DNA from 2 places in the Vallitalea sediminicola genome. Region 2 is predicted to be linked to the other one. Evidence: a T-box and tRNA genes for the amino acid it is inferred to sense, from the RefSeq annotation. Region 2 holds a T-box; the other holds one or more tRNA genes.
What was found. A T-box is a leader RNA that pairs with one kind of tRNA and senses whether it is charged. The one in region 2 lies ahead of leuS (leucine--tRNA ligase), so its partner is inferred to be a tRNA-Leu.

Region 1 (17,045 bases), on a different contig from region 2:
TATTATACAACAAAACAGACATACTTGCAATTTTGTAATGTTAAAAATATAATTTATTGACTTCGTTGTAGATAAAATTTATAATTACTAATGGAATATTATAACGTAATATGAGGAGGTTATAGAAGCATGTACAAAACTAGAAATATATATAATAGTATGTTACTGATAATTATCATATTGACTATAATATTAACTATAGTAGCATGTAGCGATAGCAATAAGGATGATTTAGAAGAATCTAATAATGATAAAGAGTCTTTACAAGTTGAGAGCAGCGAAGTAATCGACAAGGAAATTACAATGGAAACTAATAGTAAATCAAATGATGAAAATAGTGATTTAATAACGTTAGATAAACAAGATGTGAAACACATTGTTAAAGAAAACAAAAGGGTTACTAGGTATTATGAACTATCTAAAACTAATGTTAATAATATTGATAGTATTTCTATAGATAAGGATAGATTTATAATAAAATCCACTAATATAGACCGAAATAAAATTGAACTAATTAATGAAACTTGTGGTGATGAAAACATAACATCCTTTACTAAACAAATAAGCAATGACCAAAGCATATTTTTTGCCGGATATTATAGTATAGGGATCAATTCAAAAGAAGGAATAAAAATCTATTCAATGTATGTAGATGATGAAATCAATCTGTACGAACGATTATTAAGTATTGATCTGACTAATGCTATTGGAATGAAGTTAATTGATTTTGATGATTTGTATTTTTTGGAGTACGAAGAAAATAATTTTACTCATTTGATCTCTTATAAACCTTATGATGCTAATCAATATAAAATGTTATTGCAAGGAGATATCTTGGAGATTAAGAAATTGGTGGATGGTAATTTCATTATAGTAACACAGAATAAAAATAAACTCATATTTAACCTGATAAATGAAAAATGTGAATTGATAAAAGATACAGAATTTGATTTGGATGATAAATTAGAATATAAAGGTATCACACAAAATGCTTATAATAGTCTTCATCTGTATCTTAACTATAAGAATAAGAATGAAAGTCAGATTATAAATATTTATATTAATAGTATGGATGTAAATACACAATTTGCTGTTCCCTATAAATTCGAACATATTTTAGATGTAGATAATACATATATATTCATAGTCAATGATCAATCTGGAAATAAAAGTTTAGTTGTATGTGATAGAAATTATACTGTTCTAGATGAAATTGATTTTGGTATTGATAAACTCAGTACAATTAGTAATCTTCAATTTCATAAAACTTATGATGTCCCCCAAGCTTTTATAACAGGAGTGGTAGAATATAATAATAAAAATTATTTCATAAAAATAGAATTAAATAAGATAGAAGATTACAAAACATTGATTATTCCGTCAAAAAGCCAACGAATCAATATTGATAAAGATAATCATATTTATTACACTTCAGATATTAATTCAAATGATGGGTTTGCATTTATTAATTTCAATACTAAAAGAAGTATTGATGTAATATCTGATTCGCCATATTTCATTTTAGAAAATGGGCTTTATCGTAATATCAATAATTTAATAACTAAAATCAAAGATATAGATCTTAGTAATAATGGTTTAAAAGCATTCAAAATTGGAGACGACTGTTATTGCTTCTATAATTATGGTGAATATCTTTTTACAAATAGTTTAAAGGATAATAAAAATGTTGAAATATTTTATGATTCAGTTTTAATAAATAGCTTACCACCAAAAAGCATATATATTGATAAGTCCAATAATGAAGCGTTGATTAAAGATGAAATTCATTTATACACTTTGAGTTATGATAACAACAAAAAAATTATTTGTAATAATATTAATGAATTAGGATTAAATGATGAAGAAATATATAAGGAAAATTCTATCATCCTAATTTATGATGAAAATTCAATATTCAGCTATGATAAGATGAATAACAAATTGATAAAATCTGATTTTAGCGAACCTATTAGCTGGTTTAAAATATATTTCAGTGATAATGATATTATCATATATTCTAATGATAGTATGTATAAATATAGTGCCCATACACAAAAATTAACAAAGGTAAATATTCCTGACAATGATAGTTCACCATACATTAGAGAAGAAAATGGTTATTTAAGGGTTGATGATTATTATTATGATACTGTAAATGGTAATTTAAAATCTTATAGATTAATTGAACCTAAGAAGTTTAATGGTGCTATTGATAACAAATATTATTATCCTACATTAAATTTTGAGATGGAAAATACTTCGCCTAATGAAATTATCTTGTACTCAACTCCTTTTATAAATTATAGTATAGGTAATAAGAGAATAAAACTTATAGATTATAATACTAAAGAACGGATAACATATATACTTGAATATGAAAGTAATAATCTTTATAAAATAAAAAATAATACTTTGATGAAAATATCCAATGAAAATATTAGGAATTATGATATTTCAAAAGATTATCTTGCATATACTTCAAACTTGATAAATGAAAATTTATATTTAAAGAATCTTATAAATAATAAACAATATATAATTAATTCTGGTTCAGTACTAGATATTGGTATATGTAAAGAAAATGTGTATTTTCTAGATGTAGATGATAATAATATATATAAATACAATATTAATAACAAAGCAAGCAAACAGTTAACTAAAACTAATGATGTTAAAAAAATATATTATACAGACGAATACATCATTTATCAGGAGCCAGATAAATTTTACATTATGGATAAAGATAGTTTTGGGTTTATTGATTCTATGGAAGGTAATATAATGGTCATAGATGATGATAAGAATAGAATATATTATGATAATTTTGTGCTTACATTAGTTTATGATCTCGACTCAAACATTAATGAAATATATGCTACTACTGATTTAGATTGTGATGGATTGCTTAATGATAAATTAATAGGAGAAGTATATTATGATGGACCTGGTGGAATTGGAGTTATAACTAAAGGTGATTTTGATTTTTATAAAGATGGAAATAAAGATTATAAAATAAATGAAAAATATTCTATATCTGATATAGGAGTTATGTACGGGTTAGTGTATTATATATTTGAAAATGATACTCTGAAGTATCATAAACTTGTTGATTATAATAATTATGTAGAGGATGAGGGTAAAATCTATCTTTATTATGATGATGATAATATTTATTATAAATGGAAAGAATCATATTCTAGTGAAGATTATATATGGGTTCAATATAATATCTCTACTGGTAATAAACAATCGGTAGAAACAATTGATAAAACTAATTTAAATGTCGTTTCAGGAGTACCTAGGGGCGCTTAAGAAAAATAAAATAAGGTGCTAGGCTATTAAATTAGCTTTTAGCACCTTCTATTTAATTGTAAGAACACTTTTTTGTAAAAAGTGTTTATCGCAGTTTTCTATAGTCTTAATATTAGGAGCAATGGCATATAGAAAAACTGTACATTTTTTATCTTTTAAATATTTCATATAAATCCTGCTTTTGAACTTAGTAACTGGAAAATCCTGCTTACCATTATATTTTGATGGTGGTTTTCCGTATTGAATATAAGATTGATAATTCTCCTTGTATTGATGGTTATGTCCATGAGTTGTTACAGTAGCATCAATAACTGACCAATTATTATAATTAATATAAGTGTCTACTTTATTAATACTATCTATCTTGTAATCAGAAATAGGATTATATAGTCCAAATCCCCCTAATACTAGTTCATTAATATCATAAGTTCCAGGAAGTATAGCTTCTTCAATATTAACATTTCCATCATCATCAAATCCAAATCTATGATTGATATCATATAATTCTTGTACAAAATATGCTCCATAAAAAGCACCATAATAATTAGAATCAGGATTATATATCATGGAAGCACCATTTAGATATTCAAAAGCACCAAAATTATATAATACAGTATAATTCATTTTTCTATCCATAAAAGAAGTAAAACCTTCATTATCATTGAATGTCATAACAAAAGGGTACCAGTCTTTTTTATTCGTAGTCAGACCACCTGGCATTTTTATATCTATTTTTATTTCCTTAATAAAGCTATCTTTTTCACAAATAAAGCTATAGATTTTCATTACTGATAAACTTTTGATGTATTGAAAAAAAGGACTAATTATAAATAAAATGATTATAAGACATATTATTGTTTTTTTAATTATTGGTTTCAAAATTAATCTCCTCACAATAAAAATCTTTTATGTCTTTGTTAGATTAGTAAATTTTCTGTTATAATATTAGTATAGACAAAAAAACGCCTATTAATGAATAATCATAAATTGACGTTTTTTTATTAATGCGGATGGAGGGACTCGAACCCTCACGATGTCACCACCGGTAGATTTTGAGTCTACTGCGTCTGCCATTCCGCCACATCCGCGTGTCCCTGTGACGTTTATAAATATTAACACATACATCTAAAAAAAGCAACACATTTCTAGAAAAAATTACAAGTTTAAAAATTCTGTTAATATTGAACACGTTCAAAAAACATCTTTACATATTTGGGATTTTTGTTACAATATGTTTAACAATAAAATTTGCATTAATGATAATTATAATAAAACATGCTACAATAAGTGAATACATTAAGATATATTATACGAATGAAAAAAGGGTTTAGTGAGAGGAGGTACAACCTAAAAATGCTACATGATATGGAAAAAACCATTATTAAAAAAGCAAAAAAAGGTGATAAAGATGCATTTGAAAAATTAATCGTTAATTATGAAAAGAGAGTCTATAACATTGCTTATCAGATGTTTGGAAATGAACATGATGCTAATGATATGGCACAAGAAGTTTTCATAAAAATTTATAAATCTTTAGATAAGTTTAATTTCAAATCTTCTTTTTCTACTTGGATACATAGAATTACAGTTAATACTTGTATTGATGAATTTAGAAAAAAGAAAAAAAATAATCAGGTTGAATCTATGGATGAATCACTGGAACAACAAAATGGAGTTATACATAAACAATTTGTTGATAAGGGGTTGACTCCAGAAGAGACAGTCATAAAAAAAGAAAATATTTCATTTATTAGAGAATCTATAAACGAGTTAAAAGAAGAACATAAAATGATTATTATACTTAGAGATATAAAAGGGTATTCCTATGATGATATTGCAGATATATTAGATATATCTATTGGAACAGTAAAATCACGTATATCTAGAGCAAGATTGAATCTAAAAAAAATAATTACAGAAAAAAAGGAACAAAATAAAAACGTTTACGTCTAATTAAGTGAAAGGAGGGCTAAAAAATGGATTGTAATAAAGTTCAAGAAATGATGTCGTTATACTTTGATAATGAATTATCAAAAGAAGAAAGAAAATTGTTTGAAGAACATATTGTTAATTGCGAACAATGTAAAGAAGAACTTGATTTTCTGCAAACAATGATTAATAATGTTAACGATGTAAATGAAGAGAAAGAATTACCATCAGATTTTCATGAAAATCTAATGGCTAAAATAGATAGCGTAAATTCAACTGAAATACAGACTGAAAACAGGATAAATAGACTTAATAGATTTAGAAAATATTATACTGCGGTAGCTGCAGTTTTTGTTGTTGTATTAGTATTTGGGTTTATCGGCATAGCCAATATTAATAGAATGACTGATGATGATTTACAATATGACCTTAATAAAGAGTCAAGCATAGAAGAGAATATGGATCAAGATAAAAGAGATGAAGAAACAAAAAAAGCTGCTCCTGCTAAACAAATAGCTACTATAGACCATGATAATGATATTAATAATGATGGTTTTGGTACTAGTGAATTCCAAGCTATTGATGATGGGAAAAGTATATCCGAAAGGACTTATGAAACTGAAGAAAAGTCAAATGACTCTACCTCATATAAAGGAAATATTGAGCCGAAGAATGATATACAGGGTTTAACTAAAAATGATAATTCACAAGAAAAATCAAATGGAAAAGATATTAAACAAGAATTAAAAGAAGAAGATATAAAAGAAGTAGCTCCTGATAGACAAATAACTACTAAAGATCATGATGATGAAACTATAAAAGAATATGATCTAGATACTTACGAATTCCAAGTTACAGAAAATGAAAACGGTATAACAGAGGATACTTATGGAGATGAAGAACCTAATGATGCTGTTAAAAACAATAAGCTCTTGGATAATGGCAACCAAATTGAAGATGTTAAATTAAATGAACAAGAAGATAATAATAAAATAACATTGACATCCGATAGGGGGGAGGATACTACTGCCGAAACTGAATCCGAAGATAATAAAAACAATAATGAGAGGAATAAAGAATGGATAGTTATGATAACTGTAATAATCATACTACTTATTCCATTAATATATATAAGAGTTGAAAAAAATAAATTAAAGAAATAGTAGAAAAGCAAAGGATAATTGTTCTTTGCTTTTTTTATTTTATATTTCATTGTTAATTAGTTGCTCATTTGTTATAATAATTATAATATTATGCTAGAACTTTTAGCTAGATAAGTCAAAATTTAACTAATATATAACAATATATATTAAATAAAAGTTAGGATGAATAAATATGAATAATGACAAAGTACTATTAGTCGATGGGAATAGTATTATGAATAGAGCTTATTATGGATTACCTTTATTATCTAATTCAGAAGGTATATATACTAATGCTGTTTTAGGTTTTGTAAATATACTATTAAAAGTAATTAAAGATGAAAATGCAACGCATATAGGTATTGCATTTGATTTGAAATCACCTACTTTTAGACATGAAAAATATAAAGAATATAAGGGAAATAGAAAAGGTATGCCAGATGAGTTAGGTATGCAGATGCCTATAATAAAAGATGTCTTAAAAGCTATGCATATTAATATTTTTGAGTTAGAAGGTTATGAAGCTGATGACATTCTTGGAACTTTGGCTAATAAAAGCGAAAAATCAGGTTTTGATACAACGGTTTTATCTGGAGATAGAGATTTATTACAATTAGCAACCCAAAAAGTGAAAATAAGTATTCCAAAGACAAAGAAGGGGACAACTACAACTGAAAACTATTTTGATGAAGATGTTATAGCCCTTTATGGAGTTACTCCCGCAGAATTTATTGATTTAAAAGGTTTGATGGGTGATTCATCAGATAATATTCCTGGTGTTCCTGGAATTGGCGAAAAGACTGCGATTAAGATTATATCTAATTATCATTCAATTGAAGACGCTTATAATCATATTGATGAATTAAAGCCACCTAGAGCCTCTAAGAATTTAAAAGAAAATTATGATCTTGCAATTTTAAGTAAGGAACTAGCTACTATTTGCATTGATTGTGATGTAACTTTTGAAAAGGATAGTTTGAAAATTGATGATATATTTAACGAGGAAACATATAAATTATTCAAGAAATTAGAATTTAAACGTTTGTTGGAAAAATTTGATTCTTCTATAGGTAATAGCGATGAAAACAACTCATTATCAATTATCTATCATTCTATATCTACTCAAGATGAATTAGAAACGTTGGTCACTAAAATTTCTAGTGAAAAGCAAATAGCTTATTATATCGTAACTGAAAATAATAAAGTGATTGGTCTTAGTATTGCTTTTAATGAAAAAGAAGCATATTTCATAAAATGTTTCGGTGAACTTGATGAGTTAAGCATTTTTGGCACAATGAAAAACATTTTTGAAAATAAAGACATAATAAAGATTACTCATGGTTTGAAAGATGACCTACACATATTTGATCGCTATAATATTAAATGTGAAAATGTTTGCTTTGACACTTTTGTAGGAGCATATACTGTCAATCCTACAAAAGATACTTATGATATAGATGATATTGCAAAGGAATACTTACAAATAATAATCAAATCAGAAGAAGAGTTATTAGGAAAAGGTAGAAATAAAATTTCATACCTTGAACTGCCAGAAGAAGAACTAACAAATCATTGTTCTTTATTAGTATCAATTATCTATCATAGTTATGATAAGATGGATAACATGATTAATGAATTAGATATGCATCATTTATTCTATGATATTGAGATGCCTTTGATTTATGTTTTGTTTGATATGGAGCTTTATGGTATAAAAGTTGATTCTGTATTATTACATGAATACGCAGATAAGTTGGGCAAAATTATAGATTTGCTTGAAAGTGAAATCTATGAACTGGCTGGGGAAGAATTTAATATTAAATCTCCTAAACAGCTAGGAATTATTTTATTTGAGAAGTTGCAACTTCCTATAATCAAAAAAACTAAAACAGGTTATTCTACTGCTGCTGAAGTTTTAGACAAATTGAAAAATGAACATCCAATCATTAATAAAATCAGTGAGTACAGACAACTGACTAAGCTGAAATCCACTTATGCGGATGGACTGTTCGATTATATCGGTAAAGATGATTCAAGGATTCATTCTACTTTTAAACAAACTATTACGTCAACAGGTAGAATTAGTTCTATAGAACCTAATCTACAAAACATACCAATAAGAATGGATATAGGTAGAGAAATAAGAAAGGTATTTGTGCCTAGGGAGGATTATGTTTTCATTGATGCTGATTATTCCCAGATAGAATTACGGTTGTTAGCACATTTATCAGAAGATGAGACTCTAATTGAAGCTTATAACAATCATCAAGATATCCATAGATTGACAGCATCCCAAGTTTTTCATATTCCTTTTGAAGAAGTAACTAGTTCACAAAGAAGTAATGCAAAAGCTGTTAATTTTGGTATTGTATACGGTATAGGTGCATTTAGCTTAAGTCAAGATCTTCATATTACAAGAAAAGAAGCTCAGGAATATATAGATAACTACTTTAGAAAATATCCAAGTGTCAAGATATATCTTGATAATTGTATTAGATTTGCTAAGAATAGAGGATATTCTCTAACAATGCTTAATAGGAGAAGACCAATTCCTGAATTGAATTCTAGCAATTTTATGCAACGTGCTTTTGGTGAAAGAATTGCCATGAATACACCGATACAGGGTAGTGCTGCAGATGTTATTAAAATTGCCATGATTAATATGAGTAACAAATTGAAATCAGAGAATCTTCGTTCAAGATTGATTCTTCAAATACACGATGAATTATTAATAGAAGCACATAGAGATGAAGTTGAGTTAGTTAAAAAATATTTAGTAGAAGAAATGGAAAATGCAGTTGATATAAGTGTGAAATTAGAAGTAGATGTGAATATGGGTATGACTTGGTATGATACCAAATAATAGATTTTAGTAAATTTGGAGTTGATTAAATGAAAATTATTGGAATAATCGGTGGTTGTGGTAGTGGCAAGTCAGAAGTTTCCAATTTATTCAAGAATAGATTTAATGCTTATATTATTAACGCTGACAAAATAGCACATAATGTTATCAGCAAAGATAGTAAAGCCTATAAAAAGATAGTAAATCATTTTGGAAAGCATATTTTGGATGATAATGGAAATATTAATAGAAGTAGACTAGGAAAATTAGTTTTTTCTAATGAAAATGAACTACAGCAACTAACAGATATTACTCATCCATATATTAATGAAGATATAACATGTATCATTAATGAATTAAAGAAAGAAAATGAATATTGTTATATTGTTCTAGAAATAACTGCATTGGGAAAAGGTGAAATATACTCTTTAATAGATGAATATTGGTATGTATATTGCAATATTGATGTTCGCTTGGAGAGGTTATTAAAATATAGGAATATTTCTACTGAGTTAGCCATGAATATAATCAGCAAACAATTATCAGATGAAAAGTTCAGAGAATATGCTACTGTGATAATTGATAACAGTGATACCTTAGATATTACTTATAATCAGATGAAAAAATATCTAGACTAGTCAACAGGAGGAATAATAATGAAAAAATTATCTTTAATCATGCTATTAATATTGTGCTTTTCGCTATCTAGCGGATGTACTAAAACAACAGATAAAGATACGATAGAAAACACACAAGTTAACCAACAAAGCGAAGAAGAGAATTTAGCGGAATCTACACCAGAGTTTGGTGGGGAACTAAAATTATTAATGAGAGATCCATCTACTCTAAATCCATTAATAAACACTGATAGAACTGTAGATCAAATATTGAAGCTAGTATTTGATTCTCTATTTGAATTGGATGATAAAGAAAAACCAGTTACTAATTTAGTAGATTCATATGAATTATCAGATTCTGGAACTACTGTTACCATTACTCTAAAGAAAAACATATTATTTCATGATGGGGAAGAGCTACATTCGGATGATGTTGTATATAGTATAGATACGTTAAAAGCTGCACCTGATGATGCGATATATAAGGTTAATGTAAAAAATTATAAAAGAGCTTCTGCAGTAGATCAATATACCCTTAAAATATATTTTGACCAACCATTTGCATTTTCATTATATACAATGAATTTTCCTATAATACCTAAACATCATTATAAGTCTAATGATGATAATAGTATGAAACCAATTGGTACGGGAGCTTATGCTTTTTCTAACTTTACCACCATGAAAGAACTTAATCTTATAGCCAATAAAGATTGGTTTAATGGTGAAGTCTATGTTGAAAAGATAAAAGGAATCATTACAAGAGATAAAAACAATGATTCAGATGCTTTTAACCAAAATATCGTTGATATAATTAACCCAACTAAGTTTGATTGGCAAGAGTATGCAGAGACTGAAGGGGTTTCATTAACAGAATATCCAACTTATTATTATACCTTTTTAGGTTTTAATTTTAATAATACAATATTAGGTGATAAAAATATTAGAAAATCCATAGCATATGCAATTGATAGATCAGATATCATCAAGAATGAATTTTTAAATCATGCATATATAACTGAATTTCCTATACATCCAAAATCATGGTTGAATGATAATGATTCAATAACTTATAATAAAGACATTAACAAATCAAAAGAATTAATTACAGCAACTGGTTTTGTTGATGATGATGGGGCTGAAGAGAAACTTAATTTAAAGTTATTAGTTAATAGTGAAAATCCTCTTAGACTTAGAATTGCTAATAAAATTAAAGAATCTTTAGAGAGTATTGGTTTTGTTATAAATCTTGATTTAGTTGATAATGCAACCTACAATCAAAAAATAATTAGTAAAGACTTTGACCTATTATTAGGTGAATGGAAATTATCGGAGGTACCTGATTTTACATTTGCTTTCCATTCTTCTCAGATTCAAGAGGGTAGTAATTTCGTTTCTTATAATAATCCAGAATTGGACAAAGTATTAGAAACAATCTTTGGCAGTATTAATGATGATGATATATTAAATGCTACTAATGAATTTAAAAATATATTTGCAGAAGACTTGCCTTACTATAGTTTGTTTTTTAGAACATCTGCAATTATTTCCAAAGATAGAGTTAATGGTAGGTTAAATCCTTCTGTTTATAATAATTATAACGGTATAGAGAATGTATATATTTCTAAATAATAAATTAGAATATTACTAATATTATCTTAGAGGGTTATTTTCAAAAAGAATCTAATCCTCTTTTGTTAAAAAAATATATAAAACTCTAGATTTTTTCTATTTATGTGTTATTATATATTATGTATATGTATGCAAACAATTGATTCAATTAGAAATAAACAATAAAAATAGTTGTTTCAAATTTCTGTAATAAGCATTTGAGGTGATTTTTAAGCTATGACATCAGAAGAAATATTACATATTAACGAATATGTTTTTGGATTAGACATAGGAACTAGAAGTATAGTAGGAATTGTAGGCTATATGGATAACAATAAGTTTAACATAATTGGTAATTATACAGCTTTACATAACACAAGAGCTATGATTGATGGACAGATTCATGATATAGAAAAGGTTGCTGAAACAGTTAATTTGGTTAAATCAAAGCTTGAGAAACAAATAGGATTTCAGTTGAAAAACGTGTGTATCGCTGCTGCGGGACGAGTTTTGAAAACCTATCAAGTTCATGTTGAGGAACAAATGGAAATTAATCAGGTTATTAGTAAGGACCATATACATCTCTTAGAATTAATGGCTATGGAAAAAGCACATGAAATGTTAAATCAAGAGTTACTCGAAGATAGTGTATATCATTGTGTAGGTTATAGTGTAATAAAATATTATTTGAATGATTATACATTTTCTAATTTAGAAGGTCATAAAGGTAATAAGATAGGGGTAGATTTACTCGCAACATTTTTACCTCAAGAAGTAGTTGATAGTCTATATTCAGTTATTGATAAATGCAATCTTAAAATATCCAATCTTACATTAGAACCAATTGCAGCTATAAACATTGCTATTCCAGAACAATATAGGTTATTGAATATTGCATTAGTTGACATAGGTGCAGGTACATCAGATATTGCTATTACAAAAGAAGGTAGCATAATCGCTTATGGTATGATTCCAATGGCAGGTGATGAAATAACAGAGCAAATTGTACATGATTATTTGGTTGATTTTGCTACTGCCGAAAAAATCAAATTAAAACTCAACAAAGTTAAAACTGTAGTTTTTAAAGATATTATGGGTATTACACATAAAATAGGTTCAGATGAAATATATAATAAAATAAAACCAACAATGGATTCTCTTGCTGAAAACATAAGTAGTAAAATATTGGAGCTCAACGGTGGAAAAACTACTAATGCCGTATTTTGTGTTGGTGGCGGCGGAAGGCTGAAAAAATTCACTAATGTGTTAGCAAGCAAACTTGGTCTTCAGAATGAACGTGTTGCTCTTAGAGGGTATGAAGTACTTAATGACGTACATTTCAAGAATAAAAGTTCGAAAAATCCTGAGATGGTAACACCTGTTGGTATATGCCTTAGTGGTATCAATAAAAATAATAATGATTTTATTAGTGTTTCACTTAATGATGAAAAACTAAAGATATTTAATAATAATAATCTAACTTTAGTAGATATAGTAGCATATAAAGGATTTAACCATAAGAATCTTATATGTAGACGTGGAAAAGATCTTCATTACAAATTGAATGGAGAAGATAAAAAATTAAGAGGTAGCACTGGTGAACCAGCAGTTATACTTGTTAATGACAAAATGGTGGGGCTAAATTGTCCAATTAGTGCAAATGATAATATTACACTCGAAGAGGCTAAACATGGGGAATCTCCTACTGTATTGATTAAAGATATAATTGATAAATGTGAACCATATAATATTTATCTAAATAATACTAAAATTCATTTGCCATATAAAGTATTAGTTAACAGCAAGGAAAAAGATATGGATTATAGCATACAAGACAAAGACAATATAAAAATTTATACAGAATATTCTATTGCTGATATATTAGAGATTACTGATATTAATCTAGCTGATAATCTTATTTATGTTAATGGCGATATAAAATCTATAGAATACAAAGTAAATAAAAATGATAGAATTGATATGAAAATCAAAGAAGAAAAAGAAATAACTATCAACGACATTAGTGATAAAAATGTTCCAGATAGCGAGATTGCCATTACACAAGAAGATGAAAAAATATTTAACAATACTATACAAATAAAGGTATATGTAAATGATACTGAAATAATATTACAAGGGAAAAAATCTTACATATTTGTGGATATCTTTAATTACATAGAGTTCGATCTGAAAAATCCACAGGGTAAAATTGTTTGTTTGATTAACGGGAAAAATGCATCTTACATGGAAAAGATAAGTATAGGAGATAAAATAGAAGTATATTGGGACAAGTGAGGGGATAGGCCTTGAAACAAACATTAAAGTATGAAAAAAAATTTATTTATATATATACTATAATAACAACAATGATAATAATATATTCTATAATATCTAAGATAATAAACAAATGTGATAGGTATATTATATATGGATTGGTAATGGTTATAGTAATATATATTATTAATATTGTTTTTCACAGGTTAGAGTATTTGAAAAATATTCGGGTGTTTTATATTACCAAGCTTGTTCAATTGATTATTATTTCTTTTGTGGTTTTAGAAAGAAATAGATTCCTTTCTAATTCAGCATGTATCATGTATATTATGTTATGTGTTGAAGTGATTATCATACTTGGTTTTAAGAGTAAGCTGATAAGATATCACACATATGTTTTGGTTGTACTGCCTTTAGCAATTGCGAGTATATATAGAGGAATTACTGGATATTTATCTTTTCTTCCATTACTATTTATGTTTCAAATCATAATAGTAATAATTGGGGTATATATAATATTCTATGGGTCTACTGAAGACTTAAAGAATCAGGTGAATATTCAAAAAAAGCTTTGGTTAAAAGCAAAAAATAAAAATGAGGAATTAGTTGTTTCAGGACAACAAATTCAATTGGTTCACGACCAGCTAGTTAAGCAAAAGATGGAATTGGAAGAAGCTAATGAAAGATTAAATAGATTTACTGCTGAAATGTACATCCAAAATGAATTACTCAGCTACATAAGTTCTGTTTTGGATATTGATGAATTGATGGAGTTAGTTACTGATTCCATACTTGGTGCTATAGGTGTAGATACATGTTCGTTGGTTATTTACGATGTTAATCTTAACACATACCATTACAAAGTAAAATCTACTCATGGAAAAGATTATCTAAAATCTTTTATAGACAATATGAAGGTTGGTAAACTAGATAAGTATTTTAGTATTAGTGACCCGTATATTGATAATGATGTCAGCAAAGGGAAATATGATTTTACATCAGAAAGAGATGTTGGTTCTCTTGTTATAATACCTATACTAAATGATAAAAATACATATGGATTATTAATTGCAGAACATACATCAACTCAAATGATTAATGAAAATAGTATTCAATTTTTTCAAGGTATTGCAAATCAGATTAACATAGCTATAAATAATGCTAACCTATATACTAAAATGGAAGAAATGGCTAAACGCGATGGTTTAACTTGTGTATATAATAGAAACTATTTACAAAAAATATATCATGACCTATATGAAGATGCTCGGATAAATAAAAAAGTTTTGTCACTAGCTCTTTTTGATATTGATAAATTCAAAAAGGTTAATGACACTTATGGTCATATATTTGGTGATCAAGTACTGAAAATCATTGCAAACATTTCGGAGAAACATGCGGATAGAAATGATAGTATCGTTGGCCGTTACGGTGGTGAAGAGTTTGTTATAATCTTCCCTAATAAGAATCTAGAAGAGTCATATAAAATCATGGAAGATATTCATAACAATATCATTAAACAGAAAATATCACACGATGATAAGTTGATTAACATAAACATTAGCACAGGAATTTCTTCTTATCCAGAAGTATGTAAAAACCCAAAAGAGTTATTAAAAAGAGCTGACAATGCAATGTATATCTCAAAAGCAAATGGAAGAGGAAGAATAACTATTGATAATATTGATTTATAATGTATAATATAAGCTATGAACTTTATATAGTTTACAGCCATTTAAAGCGACATAGCCGCTTTTCTTGTTAAGTCATTAAGAAATAGATAATATAAAGATAGGAGATTTACAATGGCACTTAAAATATGTAGTATTGCCAGTGGCAGCAGTGGTAATTGTATATATGTTGGAACTGATAATGTTAATCTTTTAGTTGACTCTGGTATTAGTAAAAAGAAAGTAGAAATTGGTTTGAATGCAATAGACGTAGATCCAAATACTATAGATGGTATATTGATCACTCATGAACATTCTGATCATATAAAAGGTATTGGAGTATATGCTAGAAAGTATAAAATGCCTATTTATGCCACTAAAGAAACATGGAAAGCTACATTGAATTATAGTTCTATAGGAAAAATTCCAGATGATTTACATGTTGAGATTTTCCCTAATGAAGACTTTATGATAAAAGATATGGTTATCCATCCTTTTAAATCATTTCATGATGCTATTGATCCAGTATGCTATACTTTCAAAAGTAATGATAAAAAAATAAGTGTTGCAACAGATTTAGGATGTTATGATGAGTACATAATAGATAATTTACATGGTTCTAATGTATTATTTATAGAAGCAAACCATGATGTAAAACTATTAGAGGTAGGGAAATATCCTTATTTCCTTAAAAAAAGAATTTTAAGTGATGTAGGTCATTTATCTAACGAAAAATCGGGAGAGTTGATTTCTACATTATATGATGAAGCATTATCCCACGTGATTCTAGGTCATCTTAGTCTGGAAAATAACTTTCCTGAATTAGCCTATGAATCAGTAAAATTGGTATTATCGAATTGTTCGCATGTTGACTGTAACAATTTCAACTTATCAGTTGCTTCAAGAAACAGTAATTCAGAACTAGTTGTAGTATAAGACAGAAAGGAGTAATTATAGTTATGAAAAAAGGTATTATTACGGTAGTAGGAAAAGATAGAGTAGGAATTATATCGGAGGTTTGTGGTTATCTTACAAAAGATAATATCAATATTCTTGATATATCACAGACAATTGTACAAGGTTATTTTAATATGATGATGATAGTTGATGTTAATAATATAACAAAACCTTTTGGAGAAGTTGTAGACGAATTAGACCAACTAGGAAATAAAATAGGTGTAACTATAAAACTTCAGCATGAAGAAATCTTTAAGAAGATGCATAGATTATAACTATATAAAACTACCTGAGAGGATTGAGAATTTTACATGATTAATTCATTAGAAGTACTAGAAACTAATACAATGATATTGAAAGAAAATTTAGATGTCAGAACCATAACAATGGGTATTAATCTTATGGATTGTGCTGATTCTAATATTGATAGATTTAATGAAAATATTTATAATAAAATTACAACTAAAGCAAAAAACCTTGTTAAAGTTGGAGAAGATATTGAGAAGAAATATGGTGTACCTATTGTAAACAAAAGAATCTCAATAACACCTATTGCAATCGCTGCATCAAGCACTCAAACTGATTCTTATGTTTCTATTGCAAAAACTTTAGATAGAGCTGCAAAAGAAGTTGGCGTTAACTTTATAGGTGGTTTTTCAGCTATAGTTAGTAAAGGTATGACTGAAAGCGA
Region 2 (17,045 bases):
TTAACCTTAATGTCATTGATGTATTTCTTGCTTTTTTCCATTTCGCCTATGGCTTTATCATCTTCATCTTCAATGGCTTCTTTCATATTATCAACTATATCCACCATCATTTTCTTTTTAAGTAACGTATATTCTTTCAGATCATTTGTAAGTTGTCCTTGTTCGCCAATTAGTTTATTAAGCTTTTTTTCAAGATCAGCTATTTTTTTTGGTTTATTATTGCTTTTAAAAAGTTCATGCCATCTATTATCCAATGTTAGGATATGTACTTTTTTTTCTATATTAATTGGCTTTTCAATCTTTTGTTTTGCAAAAAACATATATTCACGTCCTCATTATTTATATATACCTAGTCATATAATAAAATTTTTTCTATATTAATTATATCGTAACAAAATATAATATTCTATAGCACAATATAATTAAAAGGTACCCAAATACATGAGTACCTAATAACCTCTACGAATAGTTATTCATTCTTAAGGAACATAAATTACAGACGCTTAATTATATTCTCCTTTGATATTATATGAGAGAGTCATCAAACTGTCTAACAAATGTACATTTTCTACAATAACATTTTCATTAGATAATTTTAGGTCAATAGGAGCAAAATTCCATATTCCTTTTATCCCATAACTAACTAAATCATTAGCAACTTTTGGTGCTTTCTGTTTTGGTAATGTTAAAATTGCTAAATCAATGCTATTTTGTTTTATGAAATCTCCCATTTCATCTAAATCTTTGATTTCAATACCTCTTACAGTTATACCAACGAGCCTCGGGTTAACATCAAAAAGCCCTTTAACTTCGAAACCTCTTTTATCAAAATTAGTATAATTAGCAAGGGCTTGACCTAAGTTCCCTGCTCCAACAATAATTGTATTATATTTATTCTCTAGACCAAGTATTTTACCTATAGCGTTATATAAATATTCAACATTATAGCCGTAACCTTGTTGACCAAACCCTCCAAAATTATTTAAATCTTGTCTGATTTGTGAAGCTGTTACACCCATTCTGTTACTTAATTCTTTAGAGGAAATCCTTACAACATCGTTTTCCAATAAGTCTCCTAAGTATCTGTAGTATTTTGGTAATCTTTTAATTACCGCCGTTGATATTTTCTTTTGTATCATATAATCAATCCCCAATCCTGATACTATTTTGGAACTTTTATACAAATAATTATATATGGTTGTTAAATCTATGTCAAATAATCAAATGCGGATAAACCCTTATTCTTTATGTATTATCACAGTAAAAATCATTAACACAAATCCTATATTTAGTAAATATAGTTAAAAACAATTAAATGTTTTTTGTATTCAATCTATATTTTATAAATTATATCACAAAACCCTGATATTTTACAGCTTTTTCTAGAAAATTGTACTTATAAAAAATTTTAATATCCTAAAATTCATACATATTTATTGTAATAAAAGAACAAAAGAGGCTGCGCCTCATTTCGTATAACGAATTTGTACTTTAAAAAGTCTTATCAGCGCATATAAAAACATTTCTATCCATATATTTTAAAAATAGAATTCAGTTCTACTATTATTATCTATAAAAGTTCTTTCCCTAGATATCTATTAATAGCATCTTTAGTTTTTTTTGTATAGTTTGCATCAGTATATAATATTCTTTGTATAGTTCTTTGAGATAAATTAGATTCTTTGGCTAGATCCTTAATGGTTATTTTATTTTCAACCATATAATTCCCTAACTCTTTTCTCTTTATCTCATCCTTTTTATATTGTCTATTATAGAAATAAGTTGTATTTACTTTTGAACTAATCTGTCCTAATTTCCTTTTGCGTTGATAATCAAGGCATTTTTCACATTGTTTAACACCTCTAATAAGTGATTCTTGTGATAAAGATTTACCACATCTTATACATTGTTTTCTCTCTACACGAGCTTTTCTCAATTTTTTCATATAACCTGCATTACGACTCAAGTCATCATCCCCTTTAGAAAAGTTCTTTTATCATATATATGTTGTCCTAAAGAAATTTATTCTTATGTATGAACAAAAGAGGTTAAACCTCGTTTAATAATCACATAATTATTAATATACTAACCAAAAACCTCTGATTTTAAACCCTTTAACTTTTCAAAACTAGTGATTAATGGTATCATAGTATGGTAATTTTAATATTAATAGGAGGCAACTATGATTTTATCATGTAAAAATATATGCAAAGCATTTGTAACGAATACAGTACTCGATAATATAAATTTTTGGTTAGAAAAAGGTGATAAAGCAGCTATTGTAGGTATTAACGGTGCTGGAAAATCAACACTATTTAAGATTATCACCAATGAATTAGAAGCAGATTCTGGACAAGTTATAGTTAATAGTTTAACCAAACTTGGATATCTATCACAAAATAGTACTCTATCTTCTGAGAAGACTATTTATGATGAAATGCTGCTAACCTGTAAAGAAATAATCCAAATGGAAAATACCCTAAGAGATTATGAAGTCAAAATGTCTGAATTAGATGATGGTAGCGAAGCTCTAAATGCACTTATGAAATCATATTCTGATCTTCAACATACTTTCGAAATCAATAATGGATACGGCTACAAAAGTAATATAAAAGGTGTGTTAAAAGGTCTTGGCTTTTGTGAAGAAGACTTCTCCTCTAATATATCAATCCTTTCTGGAGGACAGAAAACAAGAGTAGCCCTAGCAAAAATACTTCTAGAAAAGCCAGATATATTACTGTTAGATGAACCTACTAACCATTTAGACATTAACGCATGTGAATGGTTAGAGGGTTTTTTATGTAATTATCAAGGTACTGTTATAATTATTTCACATGACCGTTATTTTCTTGATAAAATAGTGAATAAAGTTATTGAAATAGATAACACTCATTCTCATATATATAACGGTAATTATAGCTTTTATATAAAGCACAAGGCCATTAATCAAGATATTAGCGTCAAACATTATATAGAGCAACAAAAAGAAGTAAAAAGGCAAGAAGAGGTAATTCGTGAACTTAGATCTCATGGTAGGGATAAGCTAATCAAAAGAGCTCAAAGTCGTGAAAAACAACTAGATAAAATTAATATGATTGATAAACCTACATTAATTAATGATAAGATGAATCTTAAGTTATCCCCCAGAGTTATAAGTGGTAATGATGTTCTTACTGCCACTGATGTTTCCAAATCATTTGATAATAAACATCTATTTTCTCACCTTGATTTTCAAATTAAACGAGGTGAAAAAATTGCACTTATTGGTGATAATGGTACAGGTAAAACAACATTATTTCGTATTATAAGCAATGAATTAACTGGGGACACCGGTAAAATTTCACTTGGAGCTAAAGTAAAAACAGGATATTACGATCAAGAACATACAACGCTAAATCCAAATAATAATTTAATTGAAGAAATATCTGATGAGTATCCGAATATGAACACAGGACACATACGAAATACATTAGCGGCTTTCTTATTCACTGGTGACGATGTCTTTAAAAAAATATCTAGTCTAAGCGGTGGTGAAAAAGGCAGATTGATACTCGCTAAACTCATGTTATCAAATTCTAATTTCTTACTTCTGGATGAGCCTACTAATCATCTGGACATTATATCGAAAGAAATTCTTGAATCAGCTATAAATAATTATACCGGCACTGTTCTATTCATTTCTCATGATCGTTATTTTATAAATAAAATAGCAACAAGAGTATTGGAACTAACCCCTAATAAATTAAATAGTTTCTTAGGAAATTATAATTATTTAATAGAAAAGAAACAAGAAGAAGAAAAACAACGATTACTTGAATTAGAAAATAGTATAGATAATAATAAATATACCGACATTCCTATTGCTACTTCTAATAAACAAGACTGGTTAAAAAGTAAAGATGAACAAGCAAATAAACGTAAACTTAATAATCAGATAAAAAAATTAGAAACTGAAATACACCAACTTGAAAACGATATTTCATCAATTGATGATCAGTTGTGTCTTGAAGAAATATATACGAATGCTGAAAAAGCTACAAAGCTCCTTGATGAAAAAACTACTTATGAAAATGATTTAGAAAATCTATATGAAAAATGGGAGAAATTACTCTGTTAGAGTAAATTCTCCCTTTTATGTTATTTTCCTATTATATCCATTAATTTGTGATCCACTACATTTTTCAATGTATTTTTCACATGTAGATTAGTTAATTCTTCTACTTTATTCTCATCACCCAATTTTATAGCTTCCACAATCGCTTTATGTTCTTCAACTGATTTTTTAGCTCTTGCCTCAGATGAAATTGAAGCTCTTCTTATTCTTTGAACATAATGATGGAAATCTGATAAAACATGTTTTAATATTTTACTATGTGAAGCTTGGTATAACGCCTCATGAAATTTGGTATCTAATTCATAAAGTTGATCTAAATGTCCTTTTTTATAATGAAATTCAGATAAATAAACAATCTCTTCTAGTAATTCAAGTTGTTCTTCATTTATGTTAGTAGTTGCCCATCTAGCAGATAATCCTTCAATCAACGACCTTATTTCATAGATATCTTGTATATCCTTAGCATCAATTCCAGAAACTACTGCACCTTTGTTTGGTATAATTGTTACTAGACCTTCTAATTCTAGTTGTCTTATAGCTTCTCTTACGGGTGTTCTACTAACCCCTAATTCTCTAGATATCTGTGTTTCTTTTAAAGGTTCATTATTCTTATATCTACCCTTTAATATATCTTCTCGTATTTTGTTAAAAACTCTACCTCTTAAAGAGTATTTATCAGTTACTTCTTCGTGAAGATTATACTCGCTCACTGGTGTGCCTCCTCTTATTTATAGGATACACTTATTAATATGAAGTCTTCCATATATTAATTGTGTATGCTATATATATTACACTAATTCTCTTTTAAATAATATTACAATATTTATCCTATGTAAAGTATAAATAAAAATTCGTATGCAACATATATATTATACACATAATTTATAATTTTTCAATTGTTTTCATTAAATAATTTGTAAATTCTTCATTAGTTGCTCCAGTATTTCTTCCAGTAATAGCAAATTCTTTCTCTGTATTACAGATTTCAAGAGCTTTATATAGTTTATCAGCTTTATCTGGATAGCCAATATGACTTAAAAGCATACCACTCGCTCTGATAATACTTGATGGATCAGCATAGATATCTCTACCTTCGTCTACCATTCTAGGTGCAGAACCATGGATTGCTTCAAACATCGCATATTTTTTACCAATATTCGAACTACCTGCTGTACCAACTCCACCTTGGAACTCAGCTGCTTCGTCAGTTAAGATATCTCCATATAGATTAGGAAGAATCATTACTTGGAATTGTGTTCTTCTTTTTTCATCAACTAATTTAGCAGTCATAATATCGATATACCAATCATCAACTTCAATACCTTCATATTCTTTTCCTATTTGTTTACAAATTTCCAAGAATTTACCATCAGTAGTTTTAACAACATTTGCTTTTGTTACAATCGTAACTTTATTTTTCCCATTCTTCTTAGCAAATTCGAATGCAGCTCTTGCAATACGTTCTGCTCCACCAGTTGTTATTACTTTAAAATCTAGCGCAATGTCATCATCAATATTAATTCCTTTACTTCCAAGAACATATGCACCTTCTGTGTTTTCTCTAAAGAAAGTCCAATCAATACCTTGGTCAGGAACTTTAACAGGACGAACATTAGCAAATAAATCAAGTTCTTTTCTCATAGCAACATTAGCACTTTCAATATTAGGCCATTGGTCACCTTTCCTTGGAGTGGTTGTTGGTCCTTTTAATATTACATGACATTGTTTTAGTTCTTCTAAAACATCTTCTGGTATAGCTTTATTAGCTTTTGCTCTATTCTCTATTGTTAATCCACTTATAATCTTAAAAGTTACTTTATTACTCTTAACTTCATCTTTCAATAGATATTGTAATACTCTATGAGCTTGGTCAGTTATAGCTGGTCCGATTCCGTCTCCTCCTACAACACCAATCACTATCTCATCTAATTCATCATATTTAACAAAATCACCTTGTTTTTTCATCATTTTAACTCTGGCTTTTTGTTCTTTAATAAGTTCTTCAAATTTACTAATATAATCCATATCTATTTCATTCCTTTCTTGGTTTAATATACGATTATTTTACAAATTCTTTATAAAATTGATTTTACCGCCTGCAAGAACCATTTTTAATTCTTTGTCTGATAATTCTATGTTCATTTCATAATCAACTTTTTTAGTTTTATTATGAATAATTACTTTTCCTGTTTTTACTTGTTCAATTACATTATCCATTGATAGATCATCATCAAGACTTATTGTATCGTAATCTTTCATATTAATAAATGTAAGTGGTAAAATACCTGAATTGATTAGATTAGCTTTATGGATTCTAGCAAAACTCTTTACAAGAACTGCTTTTATCCCTAGATACAATGGCGCTAGGGCTGCATGTTCTCTACTAGATCCTTGTCCATAATTATCTCCTCCAACAATCATTCCACCACCATTTGCTATTGCTCTTTTAGGAAACTCTTCATCACATGGTGTTAAACAATAATTAGCTAAGTGAGGTATATTAGACCTAAAAGGTAATAACTTAGCATTAGAAGGCATAATATGATCTGTTGTAATATTATCTTCTACAATTATTAAAGCTTTTCCTTCCACAGTATCTTTCAGTTCTTCATTAAGTGGGAAAGGTTTAATATTTGGTCCTTTTACAACTTTTACTTCACTACCATCCTCTACAGGAGGCACAACCATATTATCATTAATATAAAATTTATCTGGCATAGCAACTTCTATATTAGTAGTACAATTAGTAGGATCTGTTAATTCACCTGATAATGCACTAACTGCAGCAGCCTCTGGACTAAGTAAATAAGCTCCTGCTGAAATTGTTCCACAACGTCCTTTAAAGTTTCTATTAAAAGTTCTAAGTGTAACTGCATCTGTTGCTGGCGCTTGCCCCATACCTATACAAGGTCCACATCCTGATTCTAATATTCTTGCTCCAGCTGCTATCATATCAGCTAATGCACCATTTGCAGCTAACATATTAAGTACTTGTTTTGAACCTGGTGCTATAACTAAACTCACTTCAGGATGAACTGTCTTACCCTTTAATATCTTAGATACTTTCATCATATCAAGATATGAACTGTTAGTACAACTTCCTATACATACTTGATTCACTTTTAAATCTTTTATGTTAGATATTTTTTCTACGTTATCTGGACTATGAGGCATAGCAACAAGAGGTTCAAGTTCATTTAAATCAATATTTATAGTCTCTTCATAAACAGCATCTTCATCAGCTTTTAATTCTTTCCAGAGTCCTTCTCTATCTTGAGCTTTTAAAAATTCAAGAGTTACGTCATCACTTTGGAATACCGAAGTGGTAGCTCCAAGTTCAGCACCCATATTTGTTATAGTTGCTCTTTCAGGAACGCTAAGAGAACTAACTCCTTCTCCTGTATATTCAATTACTTTACCAACTCCACCTTTTACGCTCATGATTCTTAGAACTTCTAAAATAATATCTTTTGCTGTTACAAATGTTCTAAGTTTTCCAGTTAACTTAACATTAACCACTTTTGGCATTGTAATATAGTATGTTCCGCCTCCCATGGCTACTGCTACATCAAGACCACCTGCACCAATAGCAAGCATACCTATTCCTCCACCAGTTGGTGTATGACTATCAGAGCCTAATAAAGTTTCCCCTGGCACTCCAAATCTTTCTAAGTGCACTTGATGACATATACCATTTCCTGGTCTAGAAAAATACACTCCATGTTTATAAGCTACAGTTTGTATGTACTTATGGTCATCAGCATTTTCAAATCCTTGCTGTAGCATATTATGGTCAATATAAGCAACTGATCGCTTTGTTTTCACTTTATCAATTTCCATTGCTTCTAATTGTAGATATGCCATTGTACCTGTAGAATCTTGAGTTAGAGTTTGATCTATTTTAATACCGATTTCACTACCTGGAATCATTTCACCTTCAAGTAAATGATCTTTAATAATCTTTTGTGTTAAATTAAAACCCATTGTAAATCCTCCTTATCTATTTTTTAAGTAAATTTTTTACTATATATGCAAAAAATTTTATATATATTCAATTATGGTATTATTGTATACGATTATACCTAGAATGTCAATAGTTTCATAGGTTGTAGGCAACTTCTATTAAGACATTAGTTTCAATTAGACTCCTAGAAACGTTTGTTAGAATTTATTTCCAACTAATGTATTAGATAAATGAATATACTGTGTATTTATTTCATAACTATTGTAATAGGAAAATAAAAGGTTAGCTATTATAGTACTACCAATATTGAAAGGAAAATTTATATGATAGAAAGTATAAATACTTACTATTCTTTAAATGATATTCCAGATGAATTTCTAAAATCAAATATTAAGTCTAGTAAAAAAGAGGATATTGATGATATATTTTTACTTCTATTGGTATTATTTATCATGGATAATGATACTTCAATACTTGATAACGATATATTAACTAATCTAATGGAAATATTTCTGAATTAGTGATCCTATAATAAAAATATATACAAACACACATTTAAACACTCCTTCATAAAATATATTATACTTACGACAAACTGAGGAAATTGTAAGAAAAGTTTAATTCTGAAAGGAGGGCTACTATGCAATGTAATAATAATATGCTTTTACTATTACTACTTTTATCAATGTCTAGTGATGGAGGTTCCTGTGGAGGAAAAGGCTCATATATGGATAATAATATGATGCTTTACATGTTAATGTTTATGCTTATGGGTGGCGGAATGGGTGGTAACTACTAACCCGATTTGTCCTCTTCATAGAAAAATATCTTGTCCTAAATGAACAAAATCATTTAGGGCTTTTTTTATCTTATAGGAACGTTCTACTAATTAAGCATATGAAATAGAAACGTTTTCATATGCGTCAAGGAAACTTTCCTAACGACTGAAACTTCCTACGATAGACGAGGCATAGCCTCTTTTCTTGAGCCCTATTCTAATAATTTTTTCACATCAATTAGTCCCCATCCTTGATGAGCCTGCGAGAACCCTAGATCAATAGTGGACTCTTTCAATTTAAGTTTTATATCTTTCCCTGTAAGTTCTGGGTACTTAGACAATAATAAAGCGATACACCCACTTACCATAGGTGTTGCCATTGAAGTACCACTTTTTTTAGTATACCCTGCCTCTTTGTCTGGATAATATTTATCTTTTGGTGAATAGGCTTTATCAGTACTACATGCAATTATATTAGAACCTGGAGCTACTACATCAGGTTTTTTTATACACTCTTTTGTAGGACCTCTTCCAGAATAATCAGATATCAAATCTTCCATTATTTTTACAGTTTCTGCATCATCTGAAGAACCTACAGTTATAACCTTACGACTTATACCAGGAGTCGTAATCGTTCCTTCATCTGGTCCGTTATTACCGGCTGCAGTAACAACAATCAATCCACTGTCCCAAGCTGCATTCACACCTCTTACAAGAGCAGATTTTTCTCCTTCTATATCTTTCATTCCTACTGATAAATTGACTATCCTTATATTAAATCTTTTTTTATTATTTAAAATCCATTGTATACCAGCTAAAACATCAGATATATTACCTGAGCCTTTTTTATTTAAAACTTTTACTCCAATAATATTACTATCTGCAGCTACACCCTTATATTTGCCATTAGATTCATAACCATCTCCACAGATGATTCCAGCCACATGCGTTCCATGTCCATTATCATCGTATGGAAATTCTTTATTTTCTACAAAATCCTTAAACCCAACTAGCCTATTCTTGTTTTTGACTAAATCATTATGAGGATAGACACCTGTATCAACAACAGCTACGCCAATACCTTTACCTGATACACCTCTATCGTCAGCCCATATGGTATTGATTGTTTGTCTCGCTAAATCCATTTGTGCTGTTATTAGAGCATCATGTTCTACTGTTTCAACGCCTTTTATCCCCTCTAATTCCCCAACATATTTTTCAGGTAATTCTAATACATATGAATCAATCATAGGAAGTTTATATTTTACAGTTCCCAACCTTTTTAATTCATTTTCATTTTTATCATTTATACTACAATTGACAATAACTTGAACTTTTTTATCTTGTAAATCATCATTATTAACATTCAGATTATTTCTTCTAGTTTTTTTTTCTATTTCAATACCCTTATAAGTACTATCTTGTTTTCTTTTTGATCCTTGTTTAAATAAAAAAGGCAAAAGAAATATTCCTATATTTTTCATATTATACCTACCTACTTTGGATTAATATATTTTATTCTAAATTGCGTAACTATATGATTTATTTATTAACTTTCCTCAAATCATTCATAGAAAACAAGCCTTTTAACATAAAATATTAAGAAAGTATATATGGAGGCAATTTATGAGTGATGTAGCTCCTAACGGTTATTTAGGTGGAAGTAACAATAATATGATGTTTCTTATGTTATTCCTTATGATGTCTGGTAATAATAGTTGTGGATGTGGCTCTGGCGGTATGGGAGGCCTAGGAGACAATAGTATGTTATTAATGATACTTATGCTTATGTTATGCAACGATGGTGGTGGATTATAGTACTTATCTTAATTAGTAGAACTTTCCTATAAGAAAAAACAAGTGGTATGAGTAATCCTCTTACCATTTGTTTTTTTGTAAAATTGGAATGGCTATTTACTTAACATATACAAAAATATAGCAACCATACTATTGTTATTGTTAATACCTTTTGATATACTCTGAGATTTTATTGTAGGCTTACATTCTTTATCTATCTCATATACTGTATTATCTTCAAAAATCAAATCCCCTTGTTGATCTAATATCTTTTTATCCTTAGTATCTGTTATAGTATCTTCTTTATGCTTTTTGTTATCACTCATAAAACTGCTGAGTAACATTCTTAGAGCATCAATATCATTAAATACCCCTGATAATCTATCTATGTTTTCAACTACCTCATTATCCATAAATGGTTTTATGGCTTCAAGTAGTTGTAAGTTATCTTTATTATTTTCTTTTGATTTCTCTTTATATTCATTTATTGTAAGAGAAAGGGTATTAATTAATTGTTCTCTAGTAATTTCTATTATGGCTTGTTTAATATTATCAAGGCAATCTGTCATATCGATTTTATTATAATCACTTATTGAATTATTATTTTCATTGTTGCTCATTTAACTAATATCTCCTATACTTCCTTAATTTACTATATGTAATATCATAATTATTGGTAACATATTATATAAGTTCAATATATATAAGTTAATTAAATTGATAAAAGTATTATTTTTAAAGTAATTGTAAATTAATAACTATTACTCACATACAATATTATAGATAATAGATTTAGGGGGCAAAGAGATTTGGATTCCAACGATTCTAACAACAATAATTTCAATACACTTACTACAATGTTACAACTGCTCAAACAAAATTCTAATTCTAATGATTCTAATAACTCTAGAGATTCTAATTTTGAGATTGATACCATTATAAATAGTAATGAAATGAATGTTGTAAAAGCAGCAATACCATATATGAACCTTGATAATCAAAGAAATATGGCAGTACTTGTTAAATTTATGGAATTTATTAAGACTGTAAAATTATATAATAACCCTACAATAAATGAAATTCCTGAATTGAATAGAACAAATATAACCAAAAGAGATATGCTACATGCCTTGCGTTCAGGATGCTCAGATAAAAACAAACAAATTATAGACATTATGTTGAATATAAAGAACATACAATCAATGATTACTACTATGAATAGTAAATCTACGTACCAACCTGTTGATAATAGTGTTAATGACTCCATTCCAAGTGATAATCTAAATCAGGATGAATTGATTAAAAAATTAAAGCAATTGATGCAGCAAAGCCAAAATACATAAGTTAATTAACATATCTTTTATTATATTATAAATAATTCTGATGGAAAGGGTGTATTTGATGAGCGATAGTTCTCACATATTGAATGACGAAACTTTTAAAGATATAAGTCCACAAAAACTTAAGATCATGGTTGACATGCTTAATGATATGACAGGAAAACCTATGGAGCAAAAAGTTAGGGTACTGTTTAGTTATGGAGTAAAAATGAAACAAAACGGCTTACAGTTCACAAAGCAAGAATCATCTCTGATTATTGATTCTATGAAAAACAATTTATCTCCTACTGATAGAAATAAACTTGATATGGTCGTAACTATGATGGAAATGATGTAATCAATCAACAAAAAATCCATATATCCTCCTATAATTAATATGTTAATTATGAATTAAAGGATATATGGATTTTATAATTATTTCACTACTATATTAATAATTTTATTAGGTACATATATTTCTTTAACGATATTCTTACCATCAAGTTTATTTTCTATAGCATTTCTAGCTTTTTCAAGCACACTATCTTTTGCTTCGTCAACATCAATAGTAATTGTAGCTCTTACTTTTCCGTTAACTTGAACTGGCATTTCAACTTTGTCATCCTTCATTTTATTCTCATCATATGTTGGCCATCCCTTAGTAAATACGCTTTCATCATGACCAAGCATTTGCCACAATTCTTCAGAAATATGAGGAACAAAAGGAGAAAGTAAGATTATTAGATTTTCTAATGTCTCTTTGTCTACACCACTATTGTTCTTAGATATACTAATCAATTTATTAGTATATTCCATAAATGCACTAACTACCGTATTAAGGTGGAAACTATCAAGACGGTTAGTCACTTCATATATTAATTGATTCCTAACCTTCTCTAGCTCATTAGTAACTTTTACATCTCTATCTTTATTTTCACTAACTAAGTTCCAAACTTTATTTATATAACGATAAACGCCATCAATACCTCGATCATCCCACTCAGAATCTAATTCTGGTGGTCCAACAAATAGTTCATATAATCTTAATGAATCACAACCATATTTATCTACCAAATCATCAGGTGAAACTACGTTTCCTTTAGATTTACTCATCTTAGCACCATTTTTACATATCATACCTTGGTTGAATAGACGTTTGAAGGGTTCCTCAAAATCTACTACACCCATGTCATATAAAAATTTAGTGTAGAATCTTGCATACAATAAGTGAAGTACAGCATGTTCAATTCCACCAACGTACATATCTACTGGTAACCATTCTTTTGCTTTTTCTTTTGATACTAATTCATTTTCATTATTAACATCAATATATCTTAAGAAATACCATGATGAACCAGCCCATTGTGGCATTGTATTTGTTTCTCTTTTAGCTTTTCCTCCACATACTGGACAAGTAGTATTAACCCATTCATCAATATCAGCAAGTGGTGATTCTCCTGTTCCTGTTGGCTCATATGACTTAACATCTGGAAGGGTTACTGGTAATTGATCCTCTGGAACTGGAACAGCTCCACATTTTTCACAATGTACAATTGGAATTGGTTCTCCCCAATATCTTTGTCTTGAAAATACCCAGTCTCTTAATTTATAATTAACTGTTTTCTTACCTATTTCATGTTCTTCTAGATAATTAGCAATAGCTTCTTTTGACTGGGATGATTTCATTCCATTGAACACATCTGAATTAATCATTTCGCCTTCACCAGTATATGCTTCTTGTAAATCCACTATTTCTTTTCCATCTTCAGCAATTACTTGAATTATTGGTAAGTCAAAATTCTTTGCAAATGCAAAATCTCTATCATCATGTGCTGGAACACACATAATGGCTCCTGTACCATAATCAGCTAATACATAATCTGAAATCCAAATAGGAACTTTAGCTCCATTTAATGGATTGATTGCATAACTACCTGTAAACACACCAGTTTTCTCTTTATCTTGTAATCTATCCACTGATGATTTCATAGATGTATCAAATACGTATTTTTCTACCTCTTCTTTTTGTTCATCAGTAGCTAATTTACTAACCATATCATGTTCTGGAGCAAGAACCATAAAGGTTGAACCATATAGAGTATCTGGTCTAGTTGTAAATACCTTTATGCTTTCATCTATACCATTAATCTTAAAATCAATTTCAGCTCCATAGGATTTACCAATCCAATCACTTTGCATTTTGATAACTTTTGCTGGCCAATCAAGTTTTTGTAGATCATCAAGTAATCTCTCAGCATATGCAGTAATCTTAAGCATCCATTGACGTAAATTTTTCTTAGTAACTTCAGTACCACATCTTTCACATTTACCATTTATTACTTCTTCATTAGCAAGACCTGTTTTACAATCCGGACACCAGTTTATTGGCATTTGTTTCTCATAAGCCAAACCTTCTTTGAACATTTTTACAAATATCCATTGAGTCCATTTGTAGTATTTTGGGTCTGTTGTATTTACTTCCTTTGTCCAATCATATATAGCACTAATTTCTTTTAATTGTCTTTTGAAATTTTCTACATTTGTTGATGTAGCTTTAGAAGGGTGAATTCCCATCTTAATTGCATAGTTCTCAGCTGGAAGCCCAAATGCATCCCAACCCATTGGATGAAGTACATAGTAGTTTTGAAGTACTTTATATCTGCTCCAAACATCACTAAGTACATATCCTCTCCAATGTCCCACATGTAATCCACTACCTGATGGATACGGGAACATATCTAAACAGTAATATTTTTCTTTACCTTCTTCATCTTTGTTGATTGGATTTTCTTGCCAAACATTACGCCATTTTGTTTCTATTTGTTTATGATTATAAACAGCGCTCATTTTTTTTCCTCCTTTATTACCTTTCTTATCAAGAACATTAAAAAATCTCTATGCAATTTATGCATAGAGACGATATATTCTCGCGGTACCACTCTACTTTATCTCATAAGAATTTACATTCATGTGAAATACTCTTTGTCTTTGTAACGATAAGTAACCGTCCTAACTTACTTATTTTCAGATAGGATACTCCAAGGCGAGTTCAATACATATTGATACTGTTTTACACCATCCAACAGCTCTCTATAACCAATAAAATATCTACTAATCCTTTTCATTGTATATTATAATTATATAATTAAACGTATCATAACATATTGAATGAGTAAAATCAAGGCATAATATGCAAACAAAATCAATTTAAACTATAAGTTATTTAATATGAATATTATTCTTGATTATCTGTATTGAATATTCCATTCCAATCTGGTAAAATATCAATTCTTGTAATCTTACTAGCCTCATTAAGTTCTTCAGTATCAAATTGAATCATCATTATGTACATATCACCAAGGTCAAAATATAAAGCTTCTGAAAAATCATATTTATAAATAGTTTTATAATGATTACAAACCTTTAGCGCATTATCTCCTACACCAAAACCCTCTTGAGTCAGATATCCTTCTTTATTCGTCCTTACACCCATAACTCTTGATAATCTGCTGTCCAAAGTGATATCCAAACCAATTCCTTCTTCATCATTATAGGTGATTAAAAAGCCGTTACCATCTTTTATGACGGCATAATCAGTTCCATATAGTGAAATGACTTTTTCTTTCATTTCACCTATTTTTATATCTCCAATTTTCATCTTTACATCAATAGAATCATAGTCAAATTTACCTTCTACTTGGTCAGACAAACCTTCTATCTTAATATAACCGTATCTATTCCATGCGATAGAACCTAAATCTTCAACAAGAGCCCATTTTTCGTCTAGATTATTTGTTCCGGTTGATATGACCCTAACCTCTTTTGGACTTGTCCCAATAATTTCTGAATCAGAATATGGAAACATCATTAATGAACAATCACTTTCATAAGATTTTACACCTACAATATTTTGATATCTATCTTCCCTGTATATGAGGTCTTCATCTCCATTTTCAGCTTTATCTTGGTTATCATTATTTACATCTAAGGCATCAATTTGTTCATTAAGTTTATTATTTTCTTCTTCCAGCTTCACTATTTGATCCTTAAGATTGTTAATCAATTTCTCCTGTGTTTTCTGATTCTCATTATTATTGATTACAATTTGATCTTCGTTTACTTGATTTTTATTACTACATCCTATAATAATAACTGATAATATTATTAATACTATAGATACATTTAATACTCTACTATACTTCATTACACTCTCCTCTTTTATTATAAAATCAATAACACTGGTAATAGAGTTTTTATAACAATACTAATTTTCCATATTTATTTGTCCTCTTCCTTCGTTTCTTTCATATCCTAGACCTTCATATAATTTTAGAGCATTATAATTCTCTACATCAGTTGCTATAAAACTCCTTACAGCACCATTCTCTATACCCCACTTTATACAATAATTCAACAGTGATTTGCCTATACCTTGATGTTGATACTTAGGGTCTACCGCCAATAATCTAATCCATACCACAGTCCCTTTTTCACTATCAAATCCATACATATTCACTAATATGACTCCAATGATTTCATTATCTTTTTCTGTAATAAATATTTTGGAGTGTTCTGTTTGGTACCATTCTTTTATTGCTTCTTCATCTTCTCCTTTAAAACCTCTAGATAATCCTTTGCATGATTTAGTAAGTAAACTAGCTATTTGTGTTTCGGATTCTTTTAATTCTCTTATCTCTACACTATTGTTGCTCTTACATATGTACTTAGTTAAATCCTTATACCATAGATCAATAAATTCACTTTCTATATTAAATCCTATTTTATTCATCTCATCTACAAAATCTTCTGGTATAAACTCTACATATATTTTATTTCCTTTCATTTCAGTTAAGAAATTGTTGAATTCCTTAATAAAATTATCCCTAGAATTACATGCCCAGTACAATTGAATTTTATCTATTAAAACTTTATATACTATTAAATACTCCTCATTTTCTTTATATATTAACGAATTCTCCAAATCTTCTTCATCAACATATTCAAAGCAATTGTATTTGTATGTTTTTCCTTTATTGATTAATGATTTCATGTTTTATCTCCCCTTATTAAATG

Region 1: it has a tRNA-Leu gene. The T-box ahead of leuS (leucine--tRNA ligase) is inferred to sense a tRNA for this amino acid. The anticodon was not compared.

Annotation. Positions count from the first base shown of each region.
Region 1 covers NZ_BTPT01000069.1:4,066-21,110, reverse strand. Annotated here, with positions in the region: gene ACX6CF_RS22050 (hypothetical protein) at 130-3,312, shown strand; gene ACX6CF_RS22045 (hypothetical protein) at 3,361-4,191, opposite strand; tRNA gene ACX6CF_RS22040 (tRNA-Leu) at 4,318-4,400, opposite strand; gene ACX6CF_RS22035 (RNA polymerase sigma factor) at 4,666-5,265, shown strand; gene ACX6CF_RS22030 (anti-sigma factor family protein) at 5,289-6,404, shown strand; gene polA (DNA polymerase I) at 6,577-9,246, shown strand; gene coaE (dephospho-CoA kinase) at 9,276-9,863, shown strand; gene ACX6CF_RS22015 (peptide ABC transporter substrate-binding protein) at 9,882-11,474, shown strand; gene ACX6CF_RS22010 (cell division protein FtsA) at 11,691-13,748, shown strand; gene ACX6CF_RS22005 (sensor domain-containing diguanylate cyclase) at 13,760-15,421, shown strand; gene ACX6CF_RS22000 (MBL fold metallo-hydrolase) at 15,533-16,333, shown strand; gene ACX6CF_RS21995 (ACT domain-containing protein) at 16,357-16,629, shown strand; gene ACX6CF_RS21990 (DUF711 family protein) at 16,666-17,045, shown strand, end outside.
Region 2 covers NZ_BTPT01000014.1:18,893-35,937, reverse strand. Annotated here, with positions in the region: gene ACX6CF_RS06295 (hypothetical protein) at 1-320, opposite strand, end outside; gene ACX6CF_RS06290 (redox-sensing transcriptional repressor Rex) at 504-1,139, opposite strand; gene ACX6CF_RS06285 (hypothetical protein) at 1,571-1,966, opposite strand; gene ACX6CF_RS06280 (ABC-F family ATP-binding cassette domain-containing protein) at 2,183-4,117, shown strand; gene ACX6CF_RS06275 (GntR family transcriptional regulator) at 4,138-4,824, opposite strand; gene ACX6CF_RS06270 (isocitrate/isopropylmalate family dehydrogenase) at 4,997-6,139, opposite strand; gene ACX6CF_RS06265 (aconitate hydratase) at 6,179-8,098, opposite strand; gene ACX6CF_RS06260 (hypothetical protein) at 8,402-8,599, shown strand; gene ACX6CF_RS06255 (hypothetical protein) at 8,719-8,877, shown strand; gene ACX6CF_RS06250 (S8 family peptidase) at 9,069-10,001, opposite strand; gene ACX6CF_RS06245 (hypothetical protein) at 10,483-10,674, shown strand; gene ACX6CF_RS06240 (hypothetical protein) at 10,767-11,273, opposite strand; gene ACX6CF_RS06235 (hypothetical protein) at 11,463-11,996, shown strand; gene ACX6CF_RS06230 (hypothetical protein) at 12,055-12,330, shown strand; gene leuS (leucine--tRNA ligase) at 12,408-14,819, opposite strand; T-box leader at 14,882-15,106, opposite strand; gene ACX6CF_RS06220 (hypothetical protein) at 15,208-16,176, opposite strand; gene ACX6CF_RS06215 (GNAT family N-acetyltransferase) at 16,237-17,022, opposite strand.